DNA from 2 places in the Alteromonas sp. ABH4_456 genome. Region 2 is predicted to be linked to the other one. Evidence: riboswitches for the same ligand, from Rfam matches in the RefSeq annotation. Region 2 holds a riboswitch; the other holds the start of a gene.
What was found. A riboswitch is a leader RNA that binds a small molecule or an ion and turns the genes downstream of it on or off. The one in region 2 is predicted to bind cyclic di-GMP.
Positions count from the first base shown of each region.

Region 1 (3,125 bases), on a different contig from region 2:
ACGCACCTCGGCAGATTGTTGGGAAACATCCCGGTAATATGCATCAAAGGACGTATAGCCCCAAGGGTGGAAACCGGTGTAGGTCCAGTCTTCGTCGTAGCCGTAAGCGATATCATGACCGGCCATAGTCGCAATGATTTCCAGCAAACCTCCGGCAGTTTCATGATTGATATGTGCGCTGACCGCTTTAGTTTCCTGCTCATCAAAGCCGGGTTCATCCGACAAGGTGTGACGGTTGTTATCCAGTGAGAAAGCATCATAACCGTTATTGATATCGTACCAGCGTAAATCCACCGCAACGGATGTTTTGTCAGTCACATCCCACAGTGTGCCCAGCCTTACTGCATTCTCATGAATCCCATTGGTATCGTCGGCACCCAAAAAGTCATTTTCAATAAAACCGTCACTGCTGTTGTGCACAAACGCAGCACGCCAGGCCAGAGAATCAGACGCTTGTCCGCCATGGGCACCTTCAGCGCGGAAGAAAGATGTGTTTCCCACAGACAATTCAAAATGACTGTCACTCTCTTCTGAGGGGGCATTGCTGACAATCTTAACCGCACCAGCCAGGGCACCGGTTCCGAAGACTGTCGCCTGCGGTCCCCGGTAAACTTCTACCTGCTGTGTATCAAAAAGTACACCTGCTGCAGCAAGACCGGAGAAATCAAAATCGTCGACCAGGAAGCTGACTGAAGGATTAATCGGTTCAGCAAACTGGCTGCGCTCACCAATCCCCCGGATCTGAATAAAACGTCCGCGGGATGCTCCGGCCGCAAAATTAACATTCGGCGCAATACTTAATACATTGTCGATATAGGTAGCCTGACGGCTGTCCAGGCGGTTGCCTGATAACACAGAAGCGCTGGCACTGAGTTGATCGAGAGTCGCTGTGCGGAAATCACCGCTGACGGTAATACGTTCGATGTCTGCTGTGTCATCAGCAAAAGCAGGCAGTGCAAGTAGTGCGAGAAGAATTGCGTTTTTTTTCATTAGGATCTCTTTAGTCATCAAAAAGATCCGGCTTTACGGCAGGTATTGAGGTTTTCAGATTGCTTTTATCACCATCCCTACGCCGGTATTATCCGGATCAGGTTTAAGGGTTCCCATGGAATGGATCTCAGCCGTAAAGACGGCACCCCTTGGCCTAATGCTTATTACGGAGTCCGCAAATTAAGCGAGGGCAGTCTAACAACTTCAGTGACTTAGTCAAGTTGCCGGCAGCCCCGAAAAAGCAATAAAAAAGCCCGCGATGTGACGTGGCGGGCAATGAAGGTCAGGCGACCTTCTGATTCTGGCGTCTTGTGCGCCATCCCATAAACCCTATTCCCAGAAGGATCAGTGACATGGCGGTTGGCTCACTGACTTCTGTAATAGAGGCATTCCGGAAGCGAACCTTCATATCTCCGCAACCACTGGCTGCATCACAATCGTTAATGAATACGATGTCGGTAATAAGTCCTGACATGTAATCATCCAGAGTAATAGAGAAGGTCTCCCAGGCTGGTTCGCTGGTATAAGTAAAGTCATCCAGACCGAAATTCTGTGTGCCACCCAGAGCAAACGTGCGGCTGGCATCGTTATTCTGTTCACCGGCAGAGAAATCTGCCAGCCAGATCCCGCCAATCTCAGAGTAAGGGTTTGCATTAGTATTGTTGTTGCCCGGCGTCATACGAAATTCAAATGACAACAAAATATCTGAAGCAGAATTGTCTAAATCCAGGCTCTGGATCCCGAAAGCATCATCCAGGTTTAGTGTGAACCAGCTGTTTTCACGCAGGTTCAGTACGCTGCCATTATTTGTCCAGGTTCCGTAGTTAGACGTGCCACTTTGTTGGTGTGCAGTCAAAGTCTGGGCAGCGAAGTCGATATCGTAGCTGCTGATAATGTTGGCGTTAGCCGTGAATGCCGCACAGAAGCCGGTTAGCAGGGCTGCAGTTTTGATGCTAAATTTCATTTATGTTCCTTGAGCAGTGTGTGCCTGAAAATAGTTAAACAACTTCACTGCAACCCGGCTGTCTTATGGCGGTATAAGACCCGTGGCTTTCCGTCCCTGCCTCACGACAGGTTTGGCGAATCTACTCTGTGGAAGTGACGTTTCCACCAATGAGTCGACGGTTGTAATGATAGGGAGAGGCCCGCAAGTAAAACAGGACACTTCTGAACGAAATCCGGTACAAATTTGTACCAACACAAAATTCACCCTTTTTCTGTCAAGGCACAGGTAATTCTTATATCCTTGACTGAAGGGATCCGGTATTGGGAGCAAACGTGCAGTATCACGGTTTTTTCTGGTCGGCAGTCATCCGCGCTTTATTGAGTCTGAGAAGGGATAACGGACTTGATAACGAATATGACACAACGATGCTCGAAAGCATCACACAAATAGAAAATGAGAAAATGGACGATGACGGACTGGCGTCTATTCTTCACTCTCTTTGTCCTGCCAGTGAAAATGAGACAATTGGCCGCTCCCTGATTGGCTATCTTGATTTCAACAAAATGAGTAATCTGGTGGTGTATCTCACGGCCAGTAAGCATATTGATGACGCACTCCATGTACTGGGGAAACACTACCACTATATTCTGGGCAACAGTGCAGCATTGACCGTAAAAACTGACGGAAATGAAACCTGTCTCCGGTTTCAGCCATCATCACATCCTGTTCTTACCGAATTCCGCTGTTATTTCCTCCTCGCTTTGTGCCGTCACCTCGCCGGCAGAAAATTCGACTTCACCACGGTCACCTTACCGCCATCAGGCGAACAACCGGTCAGCTTATTAAGGCCGGTCAGCAGCGGTGATATCAGACATGAGGGAGTCGTTGTAAGCCTGTTTTTTGATAATAAGTGGTGTACACAGGCGTCGTTTTACTATTCTCAGTCGATTAAAAAAATGCTGGCGGGAAACCTCGACACCAGCAATGATTTGCCGTTAAAACAGCAGGTTAAAGAAGCATTTCTCAAAGCCCCGAGCCCGGCACGGATCCGTTCGGAATGGGTAGCGACGCAACTCGGTCAGACGGAGTCCGCTTTTCGTCGCCAGTTAAGGCAAGAGTCAATTTCCTTCAGCGCATTACTCAAAGAGTACATTCATGACCAGTCATGTCACCGGTTACTCAGTGGCGA
Region 1 covers NZ_JBSWXO010000004.1:288,663-291,787, reverse strand. The annotation lists gene ACXAG2_RS08785 (TonB-dependent receptor) at 1-990, opposite strand, end outside; TPP riboswitch at 1,048-1,150, opposite strand; gene ACXAG2_RS08780 (hypothetical protein) at 1,274-1,954, opposite strand; cyclic di-GMP riboswitch class I at 2,000-2,081, opposite strand; gene ACXAG2_RS08775 (helix-turn-helix domain-containing protein) at 2,269-3,125, shown strand, end outside.
Region 1: another riboswitch for cyclic di-GMP. It lies ahead of ACXAG2_RS08780 (hypothetical protein); the one in region 2 lies ahead of ACXAG2_RS11295 (AAA family ATPase).

Region 2 (3,125 bases):
CATCGATGATAAAAAAGGTATTGGTTTTCGTGGTTGCCCGCGACATTAAATCTTCAATACCGGTAATGGGCGTAGTGGTGTCTGCCTGAGAATGTGCGGCAAATACAGGTACGTCTACAGTTTTCCCCTGTTCAAACTGGTCTCTCACATCATCAATCACTTCCATCAGTTCAAGTCCGGAAAAACTGGCAATGGTGGGATATTTATACGGATTCGGCCCCTGTGTTTCATAGTGACCGTCAAGAAACCTGGCGACCCACTGAATTCCCCATATCCCGGATAACCGCTCTACGCCGCTGTCGAGTGCCAGAGCACCGGAAAATAACATCAGGCCGTCAATGTTGTCAGGGTGATGCAAATAATGCTGAACAGAGAGCGCGCCGCCGGTGGAAAAGCCGCCCAGATAAACGTGCTTACCAAGTTGCGGTGCCAGCGCCATGACGTCACTCAGGTGTGCACCCCAGCGTTCTGCCAGATTGCTGTCGCTCATTTCATCGCTTGCATCCAGTTGGCCATGTCCTACGTTTAAAGGCACAATAACGTTGTAACCTTTGTCATGCAGTGCCCGTGCTATGCCAGACATATAAAACGGCGAATCGCTTAATCCGTGAAGCAAAACAACCACCGTATCGACAGGTTTTCCGTGATGCAGAATATACGGCGCGTTGCCATCGTTGCGAAGAGCAGGAGAACACACACTGAAACGCTGAAATGTGGGGTTCATGCATGCCCTGATCTGGCCGAAGCGCTCTTCATACAAGTGACTGAATGAATCAAACGCTTCATCCATTGCATTATTCTGCCCGAAACTGACTGTGCTGAAAGCCAGCAGAAACAAACTCAACAGGGATGTTTTTACCACTCCCTTCTCCTTATTTGCGGGTATAGTTTTCAATAACACCATGTGTTGGCATATTAACAGATATAACTTTAATTAGAATGATTTACACGGGCGAACCGCGGATTTCCAAGTCCTGCAGCCCGTTTGTCGCCACCGGCCACCTGGTCTGACAGGTATATTTTTTTATTCTTAAATATCGAGAGGCATGCGGCGCACACCGTTTGTTTTAACTAGTATCCTGATTACCGGTAAGCCATGGCATCCCCGCCGCTTACCCGAAAATGTACTGTTGAAAAAGGCAAAGCGGTGCGAAAGCCCGTGACGCAAAGCCTCCGGTCTGCCATCTGATTACAGATAATGATAGCGGGGTTACCGAACAAGCATAGTCCTTAATCCGGCTCATGTTCACTTTTTCAGTCACATTCGTTAACCGTTTATCCGTGATGACGGATCAAAAGTTGAGGAACGAACGATGATCGTTTTGGTTGGTGGCGAGAAAGGCGGCAGTGGCAAAAGCTGCCTTGCACAAAATATCGCTGTTTATCTGAGAACTGAAAAAAATGCCAGTGTACTGATGGTCGACTGCGATCCGCAGCGCACTACTTCAGACTGGATTCAGGAACGCAAAGCTAATGATAAATTGCCGTCGATTAACTGCGTGCAGTTGTACGGCAAGATCCGCAACGAATTACTGAGCCTGCGCGAGCACTACGATTACGTAGTCATTGACTGTGGCGGACAGGATAACCTTGCGCTGCGCTCCTCGATGGCAGTGGCTGACCACATTCTTATTCCGTTACGTCCCAAACGGCGGGATCTGAAAACGGTTCCCCATATGGAAGATATTCTTTCAACCTGCAAAATGGTGAATCCCGACATGAATGCTGCTTTTGTGATTACCCAGTGCCCTTCTCTGCCTTCGCTGGGCAGCAGGATCCTGGAAGCAAAAGATGTCTGTCGTTCATTTGAAGTACCGGTACTGGACTCAGTGACATACAGCCGCAATATGTATGACGATTCTGAAGAGTCTGGCCAGTCAGTCATGGAAAGTGAGCCGGACGGAAAAGCATCAGCAGAAATTCGCAATATTATTGAAGAACTTCTGTCGCGGAGAGAGGGGAAATCTTATGAGTCTGTGCAGCCTCAAAAAATCCACGCCGTCAGCTAAACCTGTTGAGCCGGTGAGCGTTGATGAATTTATTGACGACGCACTGGCCTACGCAGCAGGTAAACATGTTATCAGGCAGGTCTATCCGGCAACGGACTCTGCTAACAAAGACAACATTACGCCTTGCGGTCCCATGCGACGTGCTACATTTACATTATCTGAAGACGCAATTGAGAAGCTTGGAAAGTTGTCGGCAGAAACAGGGATCTGCCGTTCCAGACTCATCAGAATATGGATAGAAAATCAAAGCAGTGAAGACATCAGGCCTTTACTGACAAATAAAACACCCTGACAGACATACCACAAGGTGGCGGCCGGGTGCAGGCGTTTGCATGGAATGCAAAGCGCGCCAATACGCAATAACGGGAGCACGGTGTCACTGTGCTCCCCGGTTTTACTTTTTCTGAACAGGATGAAGATGAAAAGTTATCTGTCAGGCAGTTTGATTACACTGCTTGGATTATTTCCCTCGCTGCTTAGTGCCCAGGGGACGGTCAGACAGGAAGATTTGCAGGTTGCCCCCCCCAGCCGGGAAACCACCGTCGCCCGGTTTATTGCTCACCAGACTGCCGATAATGACATCGCCCCCCGTCTGGACGTACTGCCTCCGGCCTTTTTCAACTCTGTTGACGAAACCATCGCCAGGTTGGAACACCAGATGGACACGGAGCAAGCGATCTACTTTGAGAAGCTGAAAGCCAAAGTGGAGATGGAACGTCAGGCAAGGGATTTCGAGATTCAGGAGAAAAACCGCACTGTTGAACTGGCTCAGGTGCGTCAGCATAACCTGGAAAGTATGTTATCGCTGGGTAGCCTGGTGTCCCTCTTGCTGTTTCTTTTTTTGCTGTGGAGCCGTTATAACCAGTACCGGCAAAATCAGCGGCTGGCACTGGAAGTCCGCAACCGGACCACTGAGCTGGAGCAGAAAAATCAACAGCTGGAAGAAGCTTATCATGCGCTGGAGCAGGTCAGCATGCGTGATGCGCTCACTGGTTTGTATAACCGAAACTTCCTCTCAGCCCAGTTGCCGGGTGAGATTAGCCGGGTGCAACATCACTACGCCAGTCTTAATGATGAGACCTTTCCGCCGAATCATGACTTACTCTGCTTTTTAAT
Region 2 covers NZ_JBSWXO010000006.1:94,956-98,080, forward strand. The annotation lists gene ACXAG2_RS11290 (alpha/beta hydrolase) at 1-862, opposite strand, end outside; cyclic di-GMP riboswitch class I at 1,129-1,218, shown strand; gene ACXAG2_RS11295 (AAA family ATPase) at 1,314-2,009, shown strand; gene ACXAG2_RS11300 (replication protein RepA) at 1,969-2,301, shown strand; gene ACXAG2_RS11305 (GGDEF domain-containing protein) at 2,428-3,125, shown strand, end outside.